DNA from 2 places in the Streptomyces viridosporus T7A genome. Region 2 is predicted to be linked to the other one. Evidence: predicted binding sites of a transcription regulator. Region 2 holds the regulator's gene; the other holds the start of a gene.
What was found. Region 2 encodes HspR, which represses chaperone genes until heat shock. Its sites were predicted from a motif close to TTGAGNNNNNNNNNCTCAA; they were not measured.
Positions count from the first base shown of each region.

Region 1: the regulator HspR is predicted to act here: its motif matches at 7,104-7,122, upstream of lon (endopeptidase La).

Region 1 is NZ_CP023700.1:5,534,473-5,545,966, forward strand. It holds gene CP969_RS25735 (DUF6104 family protein) at 1-48, opposite strand, end outside; gene CP969_RS25740 (multifunctional oxoglutarate decarboxylase/oxoglutarate dehydrogenase thiamine pyrophosphate-binding subunit/dihydrolipoyllysine-residue succinyltransferase subunit) at 140-3,991, opposite strand; gene CP969_RS25745 (HAMP domain-containing sensor histidine kinase) at 4,283-5,392, opposite strand; gene CP969_RS25750 (response regulator transcription factor) at 5,389-6,129, opposite strand; gene CP969_RS25755 (spermine/spermidine synthase domain-containing protein) at 6,254-6,967, opposite strand; gene lon (endopeptidase La) at 7,145-9,559, shown strand; gene CP969_RS25765 (lysozyme) at 9,656-10,480, opposite strand; gene CP969_RS25770 (MarR family winged helix-turn-helix transcriptional regulator) at 10,716-11,210, shown strand; gene CP969_RS25775 (protein phosphatase 2C domain-containing protein) at 11,281-11,494, opposite strand, start outside.
Region 2 is NZ_CP023700.1:4,484,626-4,496,119, forward strand. It holds gene CP969_RS20815 ((Fe-S)-binding protein) at 1-469, opposite strand, end outside; gene CP969_RS20820 (MraY family glycosyltransferase) at 693-1,730, shown strand; gene dnaK (molecular chaperone DnaK) at 1,825-3,669, shown strand; gene grpE (nucleotide exchange factor GrpE) at 3,666-4,349, shown strand; gene dnaJ (molecular chaperone DnaJ) at 4,386-5,561, shown strand; gene CP969_RS20840 (heat shock protein transcriptional repressor HspR) at 5,567-6,019, shown strand; gene CP969_RS20845 (sugar ABC transporter substrate-binding protein) at 6,294-7,397, shown strand; gene CP969_RS20850 (helix-turn-helix transcriptional regulator) at 7,642-8,673, shown strand; gene CP969_RS20855 (helix-turn-helix domain-containing protein) at 8,851-9,870, opposite strand; gene CP969_RS20865 (Rieske (2Fe-2S) protein) at 10,185-10,520, shown strand; gene clpB (ATP-dependent chaperone ClpB) at 11,186-11,494, shown strand, end outside.

The DNA of each region.
Region 1 (11,494 bases), 1.0 Mb from region 2:
GCCGCGCCGCTTCTCCAGTTCCTCGATGCCACGGTCCGTGAAGTACATGAGGACAAGGATAGGTGCCGGAAAACGGCCGGGCCGCACCCCCGGAGCGGGGATGCGGCCCGGCCGTGCACGGCTCGTGAGGGCGTCGGGACTACGCCTCGAACACCTCACGCACCAGCTGCTCCTGCTCGGCCTGGTGGCGCTTCGCGGAGCCGACCGCGGGGGACGAGCCGTGCGGCCGCGAGATGCGCCGCAGACGCTCGTCGTGCGGGAGGTCGGCGCCGACCGCCAGGTCGAGGTGGTCGATCAGGTTGAGCGCGATGAACGGCCAGGCACCCTGGTTCGCCGGCTCCTCCTGGGCCCACAGGTACTTCTCGGCGTTCGGGTACTTCTTGATCTCCGCCTGGAGCTCGGCACCCGGCAGCGGGTACAGGCGCTCGATGCGGATGAGCGCGGTGTCCATCGCGTCGCGCTTCCTGCGCTCGGCGTCCAGGTCGTAGTAGACCTTGCCGGAGCAGAAGACGACCTTCTTCACCGCGGCCGGGTCGACCGTGGTGTCGCCGATGACCGGGCGGAACTGGCCCGTGGTGAACTCCTCCGCCGTGGAGGCCGCGGCCTTCAGGCGCAGCATCGACTTCGGGGTGAAGACGACCAGCGGCTTGTGGTGCGGGTTGTGCACCTGCCACCGCAGGAGGTGGAAGTAGTTCGACGGCGAGGTGGGCATCGCGACCGTCATGTTGTTCTGGGCGCAGAGCTGCAGGAACCGCTCCGGGCGGGCCGAGGAGTGGTCCGGGCCCTGGCCCTCGTAGCCGTGCGGGAGGAGGAGGACCACACCGGAGGTCTGGTTCCACTTCTGCTCCGCCGACGAGATGAACTCGTCCACGACCGTCTGGGCGCCGTTGACGAAGTCGCCGAACTGCGCCTCCCACAGCACGAGCGCGTCGGGGCGGGCCAGCGAGTAGCCGTACTCGAAGCCCATCGCCGCGTACTCGGAGAGCAGCGAGTTGTAGACGTTCAGCCGCGCCTGGTCCTCGGAGAGGTACTGCAGCGGCGTGTACTCCTCGCCGGTGCTGCGGTCGATGATGACCGCGTGGCGCTGGCCGAAGGTGCCGCGCTGGGAGTCCTGGCCCGCCAGGCGGACCGGGACGCCCTCCAGGAGCAGCGAGCCGAAGGCGAGGGTCTCGCCCATGCCCCAGTCGATGGTGCCGTCCTCGACCATCGCCGCCCGGCGCTGCAGCTGGGGCAGCAGCCGCGGGTGGACGGTGATGTGGTCGGGGATGTTGACCTGGGACTCGGCGATCCGCTTGACGACCTCCGTGGTCACCGCGGTGTTCACGGCGACCGGGAACTCGGCCTGCGGGTCGGAGGTCTCCACGGAGCCGGGCTGGCTGGTGGCCTCGCGGACCTCCGTGAAGACCTTCTCCAGCTGGCCCTGGTAGTCCTGCAGCGCCTGCTCGGCCTCTTCCAGGGTGATGTCGCCGCGACCGATCAGGGACTCGGTGTAGAGCTTGCGCACCGAGCGCTTCTTGTCGATCAGGTCGTACATCAGCGGCTGGGTGAAGGCCGGGTTGTCCGACTCGTTGTGACCGCGGCGGCGGTAGCAGATGAGGTCGATCACCACGTCCTTGTTGAACGCCTGGCGGAACTCGAAGGCCAGGCGCGCGACGCGCACGACCGCCTCCGGGTCGTCGCCGTTCACGTGGAAGATCGGGGCCTCGATCATGCGGGCCACGTCCGTCGCGTACATGGAGGAGCGCGAGGACTCGGGGGCCGCGGTGAAGCCGACCTGGTTGTTGATGACGATGTGGACCGTGCCGCCGGTGCGGTAGCCGCGCAGCTGCGACATGTTCAGGGTCTCGGCCACCACGCCCTGGCCCGCGAAGGCCGCGTCGCCGTGGATGGCCACCGGCAGGACGGTGAAGTCCGTGCCGCCCTTGCCGATGATGTCCTGCTTGGCGCGGGCGACGCCCTCCAGGACCGGGTCCACCGCCTCCAGGTGCGAGGGGTTGGCGACCAGGGAGACCTTGATCTGCTCGCCGTCCAGGCCGGTGAAGGTGCCCTCGGCGCCCAGGTGGTACTTCACGTCGCCGGAGCCGTGCATCGACTTCGGGTCGAGGTTGCCCTCGAACTCGCGGAAGATCTGCGCGTACGACTTGCCGACGATGTTGGCGAGCACGTTCAGCCGGCCGCGGTGGGCCATGCCGATGACGACCTCGTCCAGGCGGGACTCGGCGGCCGAGTCCAGCACCGCGTCCAGCAGCGGGATGACGGACTCGCCGCCCTCCAGGGAGAAGCGCTTCTGGCCGACGTACTTGGTCTGCAGGAAGGTCTCGAAGGCCTCCGCGGCGTTCAGCCGGCGCAGGATGCGCAGCTGCTCCTCGCGCTCCGGCTTGGAGTGCGAGCGCTCCACGCGGTCCTGGATCCACTTGCGCTGCTTGGGGTCCTGGATGTGCATGAACTCGATGCCGGTGGTGCGGCAGTACGAGTCGCGCAGCACGCCGAGGATGTCGCGCAGCTTCATCATCGACTTGCCGGCGAAGCCGCCGACGGCGAACTCGCGCTCCAGGTCCCACAGGGTGAGACCGTGCTCGACGATGTCCAGGTCGGGGTGCTTGCGCTGCTTGTACTCCAGCGGGTCGGTGTCGGCCATGACGTGGCCGCGGACCCGGTAGGAGTGGATCAGGTCGAAGACGCGGGCGGCCTTGGTGACGTCGTCGTCGTGCGAGGCGTCGATGTCCTTGAGCCAGCGGACCGGCTCGTAGGGGATGCGCAGCGCCTCGAAGATGTCGTCGTAGAAGTCGTTCTCGCCGAGCAGCAGGTTCGCCACGGCGCGCAGGAACTCGCCGGAGGCGGCGCCCTGGATCACCCGGTGGTCGTAGGTCGACGTGAGCGTCATGACCTTCGAGATGCCGAGCTTGTTGAGGGTGGCCTGGCTGGTGCCCTGGAACTCCGCCGGGTAGTCCATGGAGCCGACGCCCAGGATCACCGACTGGCCGGGCATCAGGCGCGGCACGGAGTGGACGGTGCCGAGGCCGCCGGGGTTGGTCAGGGAGACCGTGACGCCGGTGAAGTCGTCCATCGTCAGCTTGTTGTCGCGAGCACGACGGACGATGTCCTCGTAGGCCTGCCAGAACTCGAAGAAGTTCAGCGTCTCGGCCTTCTTGATCGCCGCGACGACCAGCTGGCGGTCGCCGTTGGGCTTGACCAGGTCGATGGCGAGGCCGAGGTTGACGTGCTCCGGCTTGACCAGGGTCGGCTTGCCGTCCACCTTCGCGTAGGACCAGTTCATCGACGGCATCGCCTTGATGGCCTGGACCATGGCGTAGCCGATGATGTGCGTGAAGGAGATCTTCCCGCCGCGGGCCCGCTTGAGGTGGTTGTTGATGACGATGCGGTTGTCGAACAGCAGCTTCACCGGGACCGCGCGCACGGACGTGGCCGTGGGCAGCTCCAGCGAGGCGTCCATGTTCTTGGCGACGGCGGCGGACGGGCCGCGCAGGGTCACCTTCTCGGGGCCGACCTTGGCCCCGTCGGCGGACTCGGCCTTGGCCTTGGCGGCGGCCGGCTTCGCGGGGGCCGGCTTCGCGGCGGCGGGCTGAGCGGCGGGGGCGGCGGCCTTCGCCGGAGCCGGGGCCGGAGCCTGGGCCGGCGCAGCAGGAGCCTGGGCGGCCGGCTGGGCCGGAGCGGCGGGCGCGGGCTGCGCGGCGGCCCGGGCGGGCGCGGGCGCGGCAGGCTGGGCCGGAGCGGTCGGCTGGGCCGTGGTGGTGGTCCCCGCGGCCCCCGCGGCCGCGGTACCCGCCGGAGCCGAGGTCGCAGGCGCGCCCGGCTTGTAGTCGGCGAAGAAGTCCCACCAGGCTCGGTCCACCGAGTTCGGGTCCTGGAGGTACTGCTGGTAGATCTCGTCGACGAGCCATTCGTTGGCACCGAAGGCCGCAGCGGGGTTCTTCCCCGCTTGGTCGGTGTCGGTCGAGATGCTCGAGTTACTGGGGGACTGTGGCGACACGGCGTCAACCGCCCTCTTCCGCTTCGCAAGATGATGGACAGCGGGAATCAAGGCTACGCCTCCAAGAGCGAGAAGGTCAGACCGGGCCCGTTCAACGTCGCGTAAGTCACATCTCAGAGGGTGTTTCGACGCTGGAAATGGCGGGAAACAAGCGTGGTTCCGCTTCTCCGGCCCCCTTCAGGGATCACTCGGGCGTGGTCCGGCGCGCGCGAGCGCGGGACCTGTGCCTGATCACACGTGTCCATCAGCATGGACATGGATGGATCTTGTGGCTCCGCTTCGAACTGTACGTCAACCTGATACGGAAGACGCCCCTGGAAGAGTGACAAGGATTCGGCAACCCCGCTCGGATTCGGCCACTCCGATCCGTCCGCCGTGCAGGTCGACGGCCCAGCGGGCGATCGCCAGGCCGAGACCGGTGCCGCCGTCGCTGCCGGGACCGTGCGGCCGGTCGGCGCTGCCGCGGTTGAAGCGCTCGAAGACGCGGTGCCACTCGGTCCGCGGGATGCCGGGTCCCTCGTCCAGGACCTCCAGCTCCAGCGACCCCGGCTGCGATCCGCGCCGCGCCCTGACCGTCACGCGGCCGTGCGGCGGGCTGTGCTTGACCGCGTTGTCGATGAGGTTGGCGACGACCTGGTGGATGCGCTCCGGGTCGGCGTGCGCGACCAGCTCGGGCGGCGTCACGTCGAGGTGCAGGTGGACGTCCGTACGCGTGTGGCTGCCGGAGCCGGTGGCCATGCCCGCGCGGGCGGAGGCGACCATGCCGGCCTCCTTGAGGACGCCGGACAGGTACGGCCACACCTCGAACCGCCGCTTCCTCAGCGGGACGACGCCGTTGTCCAGGCGGGACAGGTCGAGGAGGGTCTCCACCAGGCGCCCCAGGCGCTCGGTCTGCTTCAGGGCCGTGCGCATCGTCTCGGGATCGGCCTCGGTGACCCCGTCGACGATGTTCTCCAGCACCGCGCGCAGGCCCGCGATGGGGGTGCGCAGCTCGTGCGAGACGTTGGCCACCAGCTCCTTGCGCTGACGGTCCTGGGCCTCCAGCTCGTCGGCCATGGCGTTGATCGTCTGGGCCAGGTCGCCCAGCTCGTCGCGGCGGTTCTCGCGCACCCGGCGGGTGTAGTCGCCGTGCGAGATGGACCGGGCCACCGCGTTCATGTCGTCCAGCGGGGCGGTGAGCGAGTGCGCCACGAACTGGGTGATGAGCAGCGTGGCGATCATCGAGAAGACCGTGATGAAGCGCAGCTCCGTCTCGGTGCGCACCGCGATCATCGACAGCCCGGTGGTGATCAACACCGAGATGACGACCAGCGCGCCCAGCTTGGTCTTGATCGAGAACGGGCGTGCACCGCCCCAGGGCGACTTCCCCGGGTTCCTGCGCCGGGCCGGCCCGTCGCTCATGGCGTGGGCGTCTCCAGGGCGTAGCCCACGCCGTGCACGGTGCGGATGCGCTCGGCGCCGATCTTGCGGCGCAGCGCCTTGATGTGGCTGTCGACGGTGCGGGTGCCGGAGGCGTCGGCCCAGTCCCAGACCTCGGCCAGCAGCTGCTCGCGGGAGAGCACCGCGCGGGGGGTGTTCGCCAGGCAGACCAGGAGGTCGAACTCGGTGGGCGTCAGGTGGACGTCCTCGCTGCGCACCCGCACCCGGCGCTGCGCGTGGTCGATCTCCAGCTCACCGAGGCGCAGTATGCCGTTGCGCGGCGTCGTGGCCGCGAGGGCCGCCCGCTCCATGCGGCGCAGCAGCACGTGCACGCGGGCCGCCAGCTCCCGCATGGAGAAAGGCTTCGTCATGTAGTCGTCGGCGCCGACGCCCAGCCCGACCAGCATGTCGGTCTCGTCGTCGCGCGCGGTGAGCATCAGGACCGGCACGGGGCGCTGGGCCTGCACCCGGCGGCAGACCTCCAGCCCGTCGAAGCCCGGCAGCATGACGTCGAGGATCAGCAGGTCGGGCTGCCAGGCCTCGGCCGTGTCGACCGCGGACGGGCCGTCGCCCGCCGTTTGCACGAGGAACCCCTCGGCACGGAGGCGGGTCGCGATGGCGTCCACGATCGTCGCGTCGTCCTCGACCACCAGGACCCGCCGCTGTGCGCCGGGGGTGGCCGTCGCCGTGCCGTTGTGGGAGGTGTGTGTCTGCTCCATCGCCCGCCCCTGAAGTGTGCTTATCCGGAATCCGTGGGGTGATCCGTCGTCTGCGCATGACTGCGATTGACGCTTGAATGATCGGCGTCAGGGCAGCAGCGTACGGGGAGTTACCGCGTGTTTGCTATCCAGGGCGGATGCCGAGGTGCACGACGTCCGGAACGCCCCGGGCAACGGGTACCTCTTCGGTACGCACGTGCCGGAACCCGGCATTCCGCAAGGTTCCCTCGAATTCCGGGGAGGGCTTGGCCGACCACACGGCGAGCACTCCGTGGGGTCTCAACACCCTTGCGCAGTCGGCCAGTCCGGGCGGCGAGTAGAGCCCGTCGTTGCCCTCGGTGACGGTCCAGTCGGGCCCGTTGTCGATGTCGAGGCACAGCGCGTCGAACGTGTCGGACGTCTCATTGACGTACGCGACGAGATCCGTCTCGACGATCCTCGCGCGCGGGTCGGCGAGGGCCTCGGCGGAGAACTCGGCCAGCGGGCCCTCGCGGTGCCAGTCGATGACGGCCGGTTCGCGCTCCACCACGGTGATCCGCCCCCAGCGGGACTGCGCGGCGGCGTGTGCGAGCGAGAAGCCGACGCCGAGCCCGCCGATGAGGACGTGCGGGCCGGGGCGCGGGCCGCGGCCCTCGGCCGCGTCGGCGGCGTCGAGCGCGGCCAGGGCGGCGTCGACGAGCCGGCGCTCCGAGCGGCCGTCGGAGGTGTCCATCAGGAAGCAGCCGTTCGCGATGATCTGCAGCAGGTCGCCGTGCCGGCGCAGCACGACCTCGCCGAACGGGCCCTCGCGGCGGTCGAGGACTTCGGGGGCTTCGGGAATGCCGTACGGGGTGGCCATCCGTTCATCTTGGCAGGGCCCCCTTCGCCGGGGCGCCGGGGTGTCGGGACCCCGACCCGAAGGAGGGTTTCCGTCCGTCTCCGGGTGATCGCTCAGAGCGAACACCCCTTGGGGAACATTCGGAGGCTCATGAGCATTGAGTCGGCATAACTCAACTTGACTGCCGAAGGGGAGATCATGGCTGCTGAGTCCACACCGCTCGCCCTGCCTGTGCTGCCGCTCGACGACGAGGTCGTGCTGCCCGGGATGGTGGTCCCGCTGGACCTGAACGACGCGGAGGTGCGCGCCGCGGTGGAGGCCGCCCAGGCCGCCGCGAAGAACACGCCGGGCAAGCCCAGGGTGCTCCTGGTGCCGCGCGTCGACGGGACCTACGCCGGAACCGGCGTCCTCGGCACGGTCGAGCAGGTCGGCAGGCTGGCCGACGGCGACCCGGGCGCCCTGATCCGCGGCCGGAGCCGGGTGCGGATCGGCGCCGGGACCACCGGGCCGGGCGCGGCGCTGTGGGTGGAGGGGACCCGGATCGAGGAGAGCGTGCCCGACCCGCTGCCGGGACAGACGACCGAACTGGTCAAGGAGTACAAGGCGCTCGCCACCGCCTGGCTGCGCAAGCGCGGCGCCTGGCAGGTCGTCGACCGCGTCCAGGCCATCGACGACGTCGCCGCGCTCGCCGACAACTCCGGCTACTCGCCGTTCCTCACCACCGAGCAGAAGGTGGCCCTGCTGGAGACCACCGACCCGGTGGCCCGGCTGAAGCTCGCGACCCAGCAGCTGCGCGACCACCTCGCCGAGCAGGACGTCGCCGAGTCCATCGCCAAGGACGTCCAGGAGGGCGTCGACAAGCAGCAGCGCGAGTTCCTGCTGCGCCGCCAGCTGGAGGCCGTCCGCAAGGAGCTGCGCGAGCTCAACGGTGAGAAGGAGGGCGAGGAGTCCGACGACTACCGCGCCCGCGTCGAGGCCGCCGACCTGCCGGAGAAGGTCCGCGAGGCCGCGCTCAAGGAGGTCGACAAGCTGGAGCGCGCCTCCGACCAGTCGCCCGAGGGCTCCTGGATCCGCACCTGGCTCGACACGGTCCTGGAGATGCCGTGGAACGAGCGCACCGAGGACGCCTACGACATCCGGGGCGCCCAGGCCGTGCTCGACGCCGAGCACGCCGGCCTCGAGGACGTGAAGGAGCGCATCACCGAGTACCTGGCGGTGCGCAAGCGGCGCACGGAGCGCGGGCTGGGCGTGGTCGGGGGCCGCCGCGGCGGCGCCGTGCTCGCCCTGGTCGGCCCGCCCGGCGTCGGCAAGACCAGCCTGGGCGAGTCCGTCGCCCACGCCATGGGCCGGAAGTTCGTCCGGGTCGCCCTCGGCGGCGTCCGCGACGAGGCCGAGATCCGCGGCCACCGGCGCACCTACGTCGGCGCGCTGCCCGGCCGGATCGTCCGCGCCGTCAAGGAGGCCGGGTCGATGAACCCGGTCGTGCTGCTCGACGAGATCGACAAGGTGGGCTCGGACTTCCGGGGCGACCCGGCCGCGGCCCTGCTGGAGGTGCTCGACCCGGCGCAGAACCACACCTTCCGGGACCACTACCTGGAGGTCGAGCTGGACCTGTCCGACGTGGTCTTCCTCGCCACCGCCAACGTCCTGGAGGCCATCCCGGAGGCGCTGGCGGACCGGATGGAGATCGTCCGCCTGGACGGCTACACCGAGGACGAGAAGGTCGTCATCGCCCGGGACCACCTGCTCCCGCGTCAGCTGGAGCGCGCCGGCCTCGGCGCCGACGAGGTGACCATCGAGGAGGGCGCGCTGCGCAGGCTCGCCGGCGAGTACACGCGCGAGGCGGGCGTGCGCACCCTGGAGCGGTCCGTCGCCCGGCTGCTGCGCAAGATCGCGGCCCAGCACGAGCTGGGCGAGCGGGAACTGCCGTGCACCGTGACCGAGGACGACCTGCGGGGCCTGATCGGCCGGCCGCACCACGTGCCCGAGTCCGCCCAGGACCCGGCCGAGCGCCGCACCTCCGTCCCCGGTGTCGCCACCGGGCTCGCGGTGACCGGGGCCGGCGGCGACGTCCTCTACGTGGAGGCGTCCCTCGCCGACCCGGAGACGGGCGCGGCGGGTCTGACGCTGACCGGCCAGCTGGGCGACGTGATGAAGGAGTCGGCGCAGATCGCGCTGAGCTTCCTGCGCAGCCACGGCGCCGAACTGGAGCTGCCGGTGGCCGACCTGAAGGACCGGGGCGTGCACATCCACTTCCCGGCGGGCGCGGTGCCCAAGGACGGCCCGAGCGCCGGCATCACGATGACCACCGCACTGGCCTCGCTGCTCTCCGGCCGGCTGGTCCGCACCGATGTGGCGATGACCGGGGAGGTCTCGCTGACCGGGCGGGTGCTGCCGATCGGCGGGGTGAAGCAGAAGCTGCTCGCGGCGCACCGGGCGGGCGTCACCACCGTGATCATCCCCAAGCGCAACGAGCCCGACCTGGACGACGTCCCGGCCCAGGTGCTGGACAAGCTCGACGTCCACACCGTCACCGACGTCCGCCAGGTGCTCGAGCTGGCGCTGTCGCCGGCCACCGACGGCGCGGCGCCGGAGGTTCCGGTCGCCGTGTGACGGTGGTGACCGGATGAGGGAAGGCCCGGGTCCCGTGAGGGAGGCCCGGGCCTTCACCGTGCCGCCTCACCCTGCGGCGTTGCGCAGGACCGCCGTTCAGCCCAGCGCGAGGTCCCGGAGCCGGTCGAGCGTGCCGTTGAAGCGGTTGTGGTCCCCGACGGTCGGCCCGCTCGAGGTGTACTGCCACATCGTGTAGGTCCCCCAGCCGGCGGGGAGCTCCCCCACGGTGGAGGCGTACCGGGCGACCCACAGCGGATGGGCGGAGGCGAAGCCGGCGTAGTCGCCGGTGCACAGCTTCCACCAACTGGCCGACGTGTAGATGACGGCGTCCCGGCCGGTGCGCGCCCGGTACTGGTCCAGGAAGTCGCCGATCCAGTGCACCATCGCGCTCTGCGACTTGCCGTAGCAGTCGTCCCCGTAGGGGTTCCACTCCATGTCCACCGCGCCCGGCAGGGTCCTGCCGTCCGCGGACCAGGCGCCGCCGCGGTCGACGAAGTAGTCGGCCTGGGCGGCGCCGCTCGATGTGTCCGGGGTCGCGAAGTGGTAGGAGCCGCGGATCATGCCGACGTCGTACGAGCCGTTGTACTGCTGGGGGTGGTAGGGGTTGGTGTAGTACGTCCCCTCCGTGGCCTTCACGTAGGCCCATTTCACCCCGCTGGACCACAAGGTCCCCCAGGCGACGTCCCCCTGATGGCTGGAAACGTCCACCCCCTCCGTCTGGGTGGAGCGCCGGGTGGGGACGCCGTCCTGGCCGTCGTGGGCGATGACGCCCATGCCCATGTGGGCGGAGCCGCGCGGGGGAGTGCCGGGGGAGGGCTCGTCCGCCGCGGCCGCACCGGGCAGGGAGAAGAGGCCGAACAGGACCGCCGCGACGGCGGTGTACACGTGTAAACGGGTGACGCCGGATCTGTGCACGGGCATGACGTGTTCTCCGAAGGATGATTGACGGGGTGTCCGCAGGGGTGACCCGCATCGCATGCGGTGGGCATGCCACGCGATCGCCTGGTGGGGGAACTGCGCGCGTGGACCGCGACGCGGGGGAGCGTTTCGTCCGGAAGCCGCCGTTGATCCACGCCTGCGAAATACTGGCGGAGCTGCGGCGACGCCGCCACTTGGCGAGAACCTTCAGGACCGGGAAGACCGAGGCAGGGCTCACGTGCACGAAGACCGAAACGGCGGCGGGGAACGCGCCGCCACCCCAGGGCCCGGAAGCGTTCCGGAGCAGCCCGGACTCCTCGCGCTGGAACGGGAGCTGACGGTGCTGCTGCGACGCGCCCGGGCCAACCAGGGGGAGATGGCCCGCGAGGTCCACCCCGACCTGGAGCCGTCCGCCTACGGGCTGCTCGTCCGTCTGGACGAGTGCGGCGCACAGCGGGCCACCGAACTCGCCGCCTACATCGGCGTCGGCAAGGCGACGATGTCGCGTCAGTTGCGCGCGCTGGAGGAACTCGGGCTCGTCGCCCGCGAGCCGGACCCCGCCGACGGCCGCGCCTGGCTGGTCGCCCTCACCGGGGAGGGACGCGAACGGGTGAGCAGGGTCCGCGAGGCCCGCCGCGCGCGCTACGCCGGCCGCCTCGCCGACTGGGACCCCGACGAGGTCGCGGAACTCGCCCGGCTGCTGCACCAGCTGAACCGCGGAATGGAGAAGTGATCGGGGCGGGACCGGGCGCGCACCGCCCTCGGGGCCGCGGTGACCGTTGGGGCCACCGGGACCGGCAGGGTCATTGGGGCCGTCGGGGCCACAGCTCCGCGTAGACCACCGTCGCGTCGTCGTGGGTCTTGCCCCGCCGCGGCGCCGGCCGGTCCGCGTCCGCCCGCTCCAGCGTCCGCACGCGGTCCACCAGGGAGCGCGCCCCCTCTTTGCGGACGAGGGTGAGGCAGTCCGCCCAGTCACCCTCGTGGAACCGCTCCACCCAGCGCGCCGCCCCGTCCGTC
Region 2 (11,494 bases):
CGAAGTACGCCTCGCCGGACTTGGAGCCCGCGAAGCGGGACTTGCGCCCGGGGCGGGAGGGCAGGTTGAGCAGCCGGATCGCGATGAGCACGGCGATGCCGATCACCGTCATCACGCCGATGAACTCGATGTACATCTCGAACGGCAGGAAGCCGCCGATCACCGGCAGCGTCCAGTCGGCCTGGAAGAGCTGTCCGAAGGCCTGGGCGAGGGTCGGCGGCAGCGTCAGGAAGCCGACGGCCACGAACCAGTGGGCGATGCCGACGATGCCCCACCGGTTCATGCGGGTGTGGCCGAGGAACTCCTTCACCAGGGTCACACTGCGCTGGTAGGGGTTGTCGGTCCGGGTACCGGCCGGGACCGGCTGGCCCAGCTTGAAGTACCGGACGAACTGGCCGATCGCGCGTGCGAGCAGCGCAACGCCGACCACGGTCAGGACCAGCGACACGATGATCGCGGCGAGTTGCATGGGGGCTCCTCGGGCCTGCGAGGGGTTTCGTCGGGGCTCCCGTAGGACTCCCCGAAATTACTAAGCGGTAACTTATGCAGTCCGTTCGAGAGTACCCCTATCCTCGGCCGCACTGTAGCCGGGCGCGGGGTGATCTGAGTCGCTGAGGGTTGCCTGAGGTGGCGCCCCGGATCCGATCGTGTTATTCACGCTCAATCGGTACATACGCCCCTAACTTATATCCGTGCTCTACGGGATCGCTGCCGCCACCACTGCCCTGCTCCTCGCCGCCCTGCTCACGGAGCTGCTCCGGCCCCCCGCCCTGCGCCTCGGCCTCCTGGACCGCAGGCGTCGGCGGGCGGTACCGCTGTCCGGGGGAGCGGCCGTCGCGTCGGCCACCGTCCTGGTCGCGGCCGCCGGGGACGCCACGGGCGTCGCGCCGCTCGGCGCCGGGATCGGGACGCTGCTGGTCGCCGGGGCCTGTGTCGGCGCGCTCGGGCTGGCCGTGGACGTGTGGCGGCTGAAGTGGTGGGTCCCGCTCGCCGGTACGACCGCGGCGGCGGCGGTGGTGGTGCCGTTCGAGGAGACCGGGGTGCCGGGCGGGCTGCTCGCCGTGGGGTGGGTCGCGGGTCTCACCGCCGCCTTCCGGGGGCTCGACCACGCGGACGGGCTGGCCGGCACGGTGGGGGTGGTGACCGCCTTCGGGGCGGCGGTCTGCGCGGCGGCCGAGCTGATGGACGGGATCATGGTGCTGCTGAGCGTGCTGGCCGCCGCGCTGGCCGGGTTCCTCGTCCACAACCGGCATCCCGCGCGGGCCGGTCTCGGTGCCTGCGGCTCGCTGTTCACGGGGTTCGTGCTCGCCTCGGCGGTGGTGTTCGTACGGGCCGGGCACGGAATGGGCGCGAGCGCCGGGGTGTTGTTCGCGCTGACCGCCGTGGCGTGCGCCGACGTCGCGCTCGTGGTCCTCGCGCGGTGGCCGGCCCGGCGGCCCCTGGCGTGCGGGGGGCCGGACCACCTCGGGCACCGGCTGCGTAGGCTCGGAGTCGCCCCGCGCGCGGTGACCGTCCTGCTGGGCACCGGGGCGCTGGGCGGGGTGGTCGCCGGGGTGTGCGCGCACACCGGGTGGGCATCCGGGGGCGTGGTGCTGTGGGCGGCGGCGGTGGCCGTGGTGGTCGTGCTGGCGCTGGCGCGGGTTTCCGTCACCCCTGTTTTACCGCCCCGTCAACGATCTTCGACCGCGTCCGTGCAGGTCAGCCAGCGGTTGCGTGTAGAGAATAGATAAGAGTTGAGTCTGCTCGACTCAGTTCTGTTGACCCCCTGCCGGATGTTCGGGCACACTTGAGTCAGTTCCACTCAAGTCAGCTGGAGGAATCGAAATGGCACGTGCGGTCGGCATCGACCTGGGCACGACTAACTCCGTCGTCAGCGTTCTGGAGGGCGGCGAGCCCACCGTCATCACCAACGCCGAGGGCGCCAGGACCACGCCGTCCGTCGTCGCCTTCGCCAAGAACGGCGAGGTGCTGGTCGGTGAGGTGGCCAAGCGCCAGGCCGTGACCAACGTCGACAGGACCATCCGGTCGGTCAAGCGCCACATGGGCACCGACTGGAAGATCAACCTCGACGGCAAGGACTTCAACCCGCAGCAGATCAGCGCCTTCGTGCTGCAGAAGCTGAAGCGGGACGCCGAGGCGTACCTGGGTGAGAAGGTGACCGACGCGGTCATCACCGTCCCCGCGTACTTCAACGACGCCGAGCGCCAGGCCACCAAGGAGGCCGGCGAGATCGCCGGTCTGAACGTGCTGCGCATCGTCAACGAGCCGACGGCCGCCGCGCTGGCCTACGGCCTCGACAAGGACGAGCAGGTCATCCTCGTCTTCGACCTCGGTGGCGGTACCTTCGACGTCTCCCTGCTGGAGATCGGCGACGGCGTCGTCGAGGTGAAGGCCACCAACGGCGACAACAACCTCGGTGGTGACGACTGGGACCAGCGCGTCGTCGACTACCTGGTCAAGCAGTTCCAGGCCGGGCACGGCGTGGACCTGGCCAAGGACAAGATGGCGCTGCAGCGTCTGCGCGAGGCCGCCGAGAAGGCGAAGATCGAGCTGTCCTCGTCCACCGAGACCTCGATCAACCTGCCCTACATCACCGCCTCCGCCGAGGGGCCGCTGCACCTCGACGAGAAGCTGACCCGTGCCCAGTTCCAGCAGCTGACCGCGGACCTGCTCGAGCGCTGCAAGACGCCGTTCAACAACGTCATCAAGGACGCCGGCATCTCCGTCAGCGAGATCGACCACATCGTCCTGGTCGGCGGTTCCACCCGCATGCCCGCCGTCGCCGAGCTCGTCAAGGAGCTGACCGGCGGCAAGGAGGCCAACAAGGGTGTGAACCCGGACGAGGTCGTCTCCATCGGCGCCGCGCTCCAGGCCGGTGTGCTCAAGGGCGAGGTCAAGGACGTCCTGCTGCTCGACGTCACCCCGCTGTCCCTCGGCATCGAGACCAAGGGCGGCATCATGACCAAGCTGATCGAGCGCAACACCACCATCCCGACGAAGCGCTCGGAGATCTTCACCACGGCCGAGGACAACCAGCCGTCGGTGCAGATCCAGGTCTACCAGGGCGAGCGCGAGATCGCCGCGTACAACAAGAAGCTCGGCATGTTCGAGCTGACCGGTCTGCCGCCGGCGCCGCGCGGCGTCCCGCAGATCGAGGTCTCCTTCGACATCGACGCCAACGGCATCATGCACGTCACGGCGAAGGACCTCGGCACCGGCAAGGAGCAGAAGATGACCGTCACCGGCGGCTCCTCGCTCCCGAAGGAAGAGGTCGACCGCATGCGCGAGGAGGCCGAGCGCTACGCGGAGGAGGACCACAAGCGCCGCGAGGCCGCCGAGTCCCGCAACCAGGGCGAGCAGCTCGTCTACCAGACCGAGAAGTTCCTCGGCGACAACGCGGACAAGGTCCCCGGCGAGATCAAGACCGAGGTCGAGGCCGCCGTCGCCGAGCTGAAGGAGAAGCTCAAGGGCGACGACCCCGCCGAGATCCGCACCGCCACGGAGAAGGTCGCGGCCGTCTCCCAGAAGCTGGGCCAGGCCATGTACGCCGACGCCCAGGGCGCCCAGGCGGCCGGCGGCGCCTCCGCCGGCGCCGGTGAGGCCAGGGCGGACGACGATGTGGTCGATGCCGAGATCGTGGACGAGGACCGGAAGGACGGTGCGGCGTGACCGAGGAGACCCCGGGCTTCGACGAGCAGCAGCCGCAGCAGCCCGACGTCCCCTCCGGCGCTTCCTCCGACGAAGCCGAGCCGAAGGCCGCCCCCACCCCCTCCCCGGAGGAGGGGACGGCCCCGGACGCGGACGCGGACCGGAACGCCGCCCTGGTGGCCCAGCTGGACCAGGCGCGCTCCGCACTGAGCGAGCGCACCGCGGACCTCCAGCGCCTCCAGGCCGAGTACCAGAACTACCGCCGCCGCGTCGAGCGGGACCGGGTCGCGGTCAAGGAGATCGCCGTCGCGAACCTCCTGACCGAACTCCTGCCCGTGCTCGACGACATCGGCCGCGCGCGGGAGCACGGCGAGCTGGTCGGCGGGTTCAAGTCCGTCGCCGAGTCGCTGGAGACGACCGTGGCGAAGATGGGCCTGCAGCAGTTCGGCAAGGAGGGCGAGCCCTTCGACCCGACGATCCACGAGGCCCTGATGCACTCCTACGCCCCGGACGTCACCGAGACGACGTGCGTGGCGATTCTGCAGCCGGGGTATCGCATCGGCGAGCGCACCATCCGCCCCGCGCGGGTGGCCGTGGCCGAACCGCAGCCCGGTGCGCAGACGGTCAAGCCGGCCGAGGAGGGCACCGAGGCGGCGGACGCCGCGGAGAACAAGGAGAACGGTGGCCCGGAGGAGGGCTGACGTAATAGCTGACGCAGGGAAGGAGGGACGTCGGGGATGAGCACCAAGGACTTCATCGAGAAGGACTACTACAAGGTCCTCGGCGTCCCCAAGGACGCCACCGAGGCCGAGATCAAGAAGGCGTACCGGAAGCTCGCCCGCGAGTACCACCCGGACGCCAACAAGGGGAACGCCAAGGCGGAGGAGCGGTTCAAGGAGATCTCCGAGGCGAACGACGTCCTCGGCGACCCCAAGAAGCGCAAGGAGTACGACGAGGCCCGCGCCCTCTTCGGCAACGGCGGCTTCCGCCCGGGGCCGGGCGCGGGCGGCGGCTCCTTCAACTTCGACCTGGGCGACCTCTTCGGGGGTCAGGCCGGGGGCCAGGCGGGCGGCGGCTTCGGCGGCGGCCTCGGTGACGTCTTCGGGGGCCTGTTCAACCGCGGCGGCACGGGCACCACGCGTACCCAGCCCCGGCGCGGCCAGGACATCGAGTCCGAGGTCACCCTCAGCTTCACCGAGGCGATCGAGGGTGCGACCGTTCCGCTGCGGATGTCCTCGCAGGCGCCCTGCAAGGCCTGCTCCGGCACCGGCGACAAGAACGGCACACCGCGCGTGTGCCCGACCTGCGTCGGCACCGGGCAGGTGGCGCGGGGCTCCGGCGGGGGCTTCTCGCTCACCGACCCCTGCCCCGACTGCAAGGGCCGCGGTCTGATCGCGGAGAGCCCCTGCGACGTCTGCAAGGGCAGCGGGCGGGCCAAGTCCTCCAGGACCATGCAGGTGCGCATCCCCGCGGGCGTCAGCGACGGCCAGCGGATCCGGCTGCGCGGCAAGGGCGCCCCGGGCGAGCGGGGCGGCCCGGCGGGCGACCTGTACGTCGTCGTGCACGTCGGCACCCACCCGGTGTTCGGCCGCAAGGGCGACAACCTCACCGTCACCGTCCCGGTCACGTATCCCGAGGCGGCCCTCGGCGGCGAGGTCCGGGTCCCGACGCTCGGCGGTCCCCCGGTCACGCTGAAGCTGCCGCCGGGCACGCCCAACGGCCGCACCATGCGGGCGCGGGGCAAGGGCGCGGTCCGCAAGGACGGCACCCGCGGTGATCTGCTGGTCACCGTGGAGGTGAGTGTTCCCAAGGACCTGTCGGGGAAGGCTCGTGACGCACTGGAGGCGTATCGCGAGGCGACCGCGGGCGAGGACCCGCGGGCGGAGCTGTTCCAGGCCGCGAAGGGAGCTTGAGACTGATGGACGGCCGTCGACGCAATCCGTACGAACTGACCCACGACACCCCGGTCTACGTCATTTCGGTGGCGGCCCAGCTCTCCGGCCTGCACCCGCAGACGCTGCGCCAGTACGACCGCCTGGGGCTCGTGTCGCCGGACCGCACCGCCGGCCGGGGCCGTCGCTACTCGGCCCGTGACATCGAACTGCTCCGCCAGGTGCAGCAGTTGTCGCAGGACGAGGGCATCAACCTGGCCGGAATCAAGCGCATCATCGAACTGGAGAACCAGGTCGCCGCCCTCCAGGCCCGGGTGGCCGAACTGGAGGACGCCCTCGACGGGGCGGCGGCGACGATGCGTCAGCGCGAGGCAGCGGTGCACGCCTCGTACCGCCGCGACCTGGTGCCGTACCAGGAGGTCCAGCAGACCAGCGCGCTGGTGGTGTGGCGGCCGAAGCGGCAGCAGCAGCCGGACTGACGCGGAGACGAAGGACGGGCAGGGGCCCGGGGGTTCCGGTGGACCTCCGGGCCCCTCGTCGTGCGCGCACCCGCCGGTGATGGACCCCTGTGTGCGGGTTCGGCGGATCTCCCCAGGTCGGTCGCGGGTCCCTCACGAGTGCGGCTCACCGTGTTGTGTCCATCTCGTTAAGTGATCACTCTTGACTCCGATGGTGGCTAAAGCGTTGGCTTTTCAGTCACATGGGACACAAAGTTGTGCCCACGTCCGGAACGCACCTGAAGTGAGCCCCCGCATGCGTCGTATCGCCATACCTGTGGCCGTCACCTCGATGTCCGTCATGCTCGCCGGCTGCGGCGTGCTCGACGCGACAGGGAGCAGCGAGGACGCCAGCCCGACCAAGGGGAACGACATCACCGTCGGGCTGCTGCTCCCGGAGAAGGCCAACACCCGGTACGAGACGTTCGACTACCCCATCTTCAAGAAGAAGGTGGAGTCCCTCACCGACAACCGGGGCAAGGTCGAGTACGCCAACGCGGACGCGGACGCGGGCAAGCAGGAGAGCCAGCTGCAGGGGATGATCGACAAGAAGGTCGACGTCATCGTGCTGGACGCGGTCGACGCGCACGCCATCGCGGGCGGTGTGAAGAAGGCCAAGGAAGCGGGTATCCCGGTCATCGCCTACGACCGGCTGGCCGAGGGGCCGATCGACGCGTACATCTCCTTCGACAACGGGCTGGTCGGCGAGGTCCAGGGACGTTCCCTGCTGGAGTCCTCCGGCGGCCTCGACGTCACCGACAAGATCGTGATGATGAACGGCTCGTCGACCGACCCGAACGCCAAGCAGTTCAAGGCGGGCGCGCTGTCCGAGCTCAGGGGCAAGGTGACGATCGCCAAGTCCTACGACACCAAGGACTGGAAGCCGGAGAACGCCCAGGCCAACATGACCGAGGCGATCAACGCGATCGGCGCGTCGAACATCGCCGCGGTCTACTCCGCCAACGACGGCATGGCGGGCGGCATCGTCGCGGCGCTCAAGGCCGCCGGCGTCACCGACCTGCCCCCGATCACCGGCCAGGACGCGGAACTGGCGGCGGTGCAGCGGATCATCGCCGGCGAGCAGTACATGAGCGTGTACAAGTCCTACCCGGAGGAGGCCGAGAGCGCCGCGGAGATGGCCGTGGCGAAGGTCCAGGGCCGGGACATCAAGTTCGACGCGCTGACCCGCGACCGGGTGGACAGCCCCACGGACAAGGACATCCCGGCGCAGCTCGTGCCCGTGGTCGCGCTGACCCAGGAGAACATCCGGGACACCGTCGTCGCCGACGGGATCTACGAGGTGTCGGACATCTGCACCGCGAAGTACAAGGCGGCGTGCGACGAGATCGGTCTGAAGTAGCCCGCGCGGCCGTCCTCCCGCCCGCGGGTTTCCGCACCGCCGCCTCCCGGTCGGCGGTGCGGCACGGCGTCAATATTCGGCCACGCCCCGCCGGTTCGTCGCGCCGGCACGACCCGGGGTGCGGAAATAGCCGGGCATAGCGGTGGTTTCCGGTGGCCGCGCCGCGAGGACCCGTGTTGCGGAGCCGGTTCCGGCCGCGCATAGTTGCGCTGCGGAAAGTGGCGGACCGGGGGTGGGACGGGCGATGGCCGGGCACGGGACGGACGAGCATCCACACGGTGCTGACCGACTGTGCGAGGCCGGGGATCGCGTGTATTCCCGGGCCGTACGGCGCGGACGCGTGCCGCGCCGGGACGCGGAGCCGGTGCCCTGCCTGATGGACCTGGCCCTGCTGCACCCGGACCCCGACGACATGGACTGGCTGGTCCCGACCTCCCCGCAGGAGGTCATGACCCGGCTGCTGCGCGGGATGTACGACGAGGTCAGCGCGAGCCAGCGCCGGGTCGGCTCGGCCGTCGCCGCCTTCGAGTGGTACGCCGGCCTCGGCCACCAGGTGTCCCCGGCCCCCTCGGCGACGGAGGGCCCGGCGATCCGGGTGCTGGACGGGCTGGCGCGGATCCAGGCGGCGATGGACGAGGCGACGCAGGCTTGCACCACCGAGGTGCTCACCGTCCAGCCCGGCGGCATCCGGCGGGAGGCGGAGCTGTCGGAGGGGCTGCACCGGGCGACGGCGCTGCGCGGCCGCGGGGTGCGGATGCGGGACCTGTACACGCACGTGGCCCGGCACGGGCAGGGGCTGCTCACCTACCTGGAGCTGATGGGCGACGCGGTGGAGGCGCGCACCCTGGACGAGGTGATCGAGCGGCTGATCCTGTTCGACCGCACGGTCGCCTTCATCCCCGCCAACGCCGAGCGCACGATGGCGCTGGAGCTGCGGCACCCGGCGCTGGTGGAGTACCTGGGCACGGTCTTCGAGCGCCTGTGGCGGCTGGCCATCCCGCTGACCGCCCCGCTGCCCGACACCGGCATCGAGGGCATCTCGCACCGGGAGCAGTCCATCGCGGCGCTGCTGGCCGAGGGCCACCAGGACGCGGTGATCGCGGAACGCCTCGGCATCAGCGTCCGCACCTGCCGCGCCCACATCGCCCGCCTGTCGGAGACGCTGGGCGCGGCCAGCCGTACCCAGCTCGGCGTCCGCATCGCCCAGGCCGGCCTGGACGGCCCGCCCCGTTCCTCCCGCACGGCTCCCGCGCGGGGGTCCCGGACCGCCCGGTGAGATGCCCCGGTCGGACGCGGCAGGCCGGGACTCCGGCGCCGACGAGGCGGGGAGCCGTCCGCGCCTCCCTGGCCGCCTACCGGGCCACCTCCCGGCCCTCCCGCGGGGTCCGCCCGTACCGGGCCGCACCGGGGGAGCGGAGCCCTCCCGCGTCGTGCCCGGGGTGCGGCACCGGCGTCACGTGACCGTCTCCTCCTGGTCGAGGATCCCCGACTGGGCGATGAGGTACCCCAGTTGGGCGCGGCTGCCGCTGCCGAGGGCCGACGCGAGTTTGGCTATGTGGGCGCGGCAGGTGCGGACGTTCATGCCCAGGCGCCGGGCTATGGCCTCGTCCACGTGGCCCTCCACGAGCAGCTTGGCGATGGAGTGCTGGATGTCCGTCAGGCCGTCCGGGGCCGGTTCGTACGGGGCGCCCGCGCTCAGGGGGACCGCGCGGGTCCACATGAACTCGAAGACCTTGATCAGGTAGCGGACGAGGCCCGGGTGGCGCAGTTCCAGGGCGACCTGCCGGTCGTCGCGGGTGGGGATGAAGGCCACGGTCTCGTCGCAGATGATGAGGCGCTCCACGAGCTCGTCGATGGTGCGGTACTCCACCTTCCCGGTGTCGAACCGGGCCACGTACGCCAGCGTTTCGGGGCTGTGCCGGGCGGTGTGCTGGTAGAGGGTGCGGATGCGCACCCCCCGGTCGGTCATCTGCTGGTCGCGTTCCAGGGCCTGGGCGAGGGTGTGCTCCAGTCGGCGGCCGCCCGGCTGGACCGTGAGCATCTCGGACCGGCACTGCGAGGTGGCCAGGTCCAGGGCGGCGTTGATCCGGTCGAAGCCCTCCAGCACCGTGATCGAGTGGGTGGTCACCGTCGCCTGGGCGCTGAGCGCCATGAAAGGCTCGAATGCGTCGGCCAGTTCGATCGACATCCGTCGGCGCTCGGTGATCTCCCGTTCCAGGGGGTTGAGCCGCTGGGCCAGGGCGACCGCCGGGGAGACCGGCCGCAGCCAGGTGGGATCGTCCGGGTCGGGGTGCAGGAGGGCGAGGTCCATGAGGCAGGGAGCGGGCTCCACGTCCGCGCGGGCGATGCGGCCGGCGCGCAGGGCGTCGGCGTACAGGCGTCCGCCGACCTCGCACAGTTCGGTCACCGCATGGGGATGTGTCCTATTATTCCGATTCGTAGTCAAATCTCCACCCCCCAGGGTCCTGAACATGCAGGAACATGATGCACCGATTGTGTGGCCATGACGTGCCCGAATGAGCCATCGTCGTACCTGACGGGGGAAGAGGTGACCTTCAAGTGAGGACGAAGCCGACTATGCGTAAGAGAACGCTTCGCTCGGTGCTTGTCGCCGCCTTCTCTGTCGTCGTGGCCTACGGAGCGCTGAACGGCCTGGCCGGCACGGAGGGTGACGCTCGGGCGGACAGCAGCTGGGGACCGGTGGTGGGCGCCAAGTCCGCGCCTGCTGACAGCAGTTGGGGTGTAGTCGCACCCCTTGGCGCAGACGACAGTAGTTGGGGCTGAGTGATGACCACACCTCCCGACGACCGCTCCTTCCGCCGCGAGATGGCCACCGCCTACCGGTCCGGATGGCACTTCATCGACCTGGTCACCGCCATCCCCCACAGCGGTGACTCGTTGATGGTGACCGTCTTCGGTGAGCCGGTCGTCGTCACGCGGGACGAGGACGGAGACGTGCGGGCGTTCCGGTGTCTGCGGCGTCCTCGGGGGGCGCCGCAGCCCGTGCGGTGTGCCGTCCGATACGGAATGATCTTTGTGAACCTGGACCAGCGGGACCATCGGCAGGTGGAGTCCGACTCCCTGGCCCCCCGGACCATCTCGGCCACCCCCCGCAGTGCCTGACGCGATTCCCCCGTCGTAACAGATCGCTCAGGTGCTTCCCCCCGCAGCGGCGTCACCGTGACCTGAACACGGTGACGCCGCTGCAGTTTGCGTGGACATTTCGGGATATCCGCCTGATCGCGTGATGGCCGGTAATGGCCGTTCGCCGGTGCGGGCCGGCGCGGGCCGGCGCGGGGCCCGCTCGGCCGCTCCCGGCCCTCTTTCGGCTCCTCTGTGATCCTTTCCGGCCCCTTCGGCCTCTCCGGCCCCTTCGGCCCCTTCGGCCTCTCCGGCCCCTTCGGCCCTTCCGGCCCTTCCGGCCCTTCCGGCCCTTCCGGCCCCTCCGGGCCCCTTCCCTCGTCCCCCGTGCGGGCGAGTGTCGCTCTCCGGTGCCGCCTGGAGTCGCCCTGGGCTACCCGGAGTCCCCCGGAGTCCCCCGGAGGCCCCCGGAGTCGCCCGGAGTCGCCCGGAGTCGCCCGGAGTCGCCCGGCTCCACCGGGTGCGGGGCAGCCCCGCTCCGGGTACGCGGGGGCCGTGGCCCCGGTGCGCGGCGGTCATGATCCGAAAACTCGACCGCTCGGCCCTCCCGTCCACCGCCTTGAGTGGAATAGACTCAAGTTTGTGGACGTTGACCGAGTCAGCCATGAAGGGCGCTGAAGGGTCGTCGTAAGGAGGAGAACGCGAACGTGGACGCCGAGCTGACCAACCGGAGCCGGGACGCGCTGGGCGCCGCCGGCAACCGGGCCGTGACCGACGGGCACCCCGACCTCACCCCCGCTCACCTGCTGCTCGCCCTGCTCCAGGGGCAGGACAACGAGAACATCACGGACCTGCTCGCCGCGGTCGACGCCGACCAGGCGGCCGTACGCTCCGGGGCCGAGCGCGTCCTCGCCGGGCTGCCGAGCGTGACCGGGTCCACGGTGGCGCCTCCCCAGCCCAACCGCGAGCTGCTCGCCGTCGTCGCGGACGCCCAGGCCCGCGCCCGCGAGCTGGGC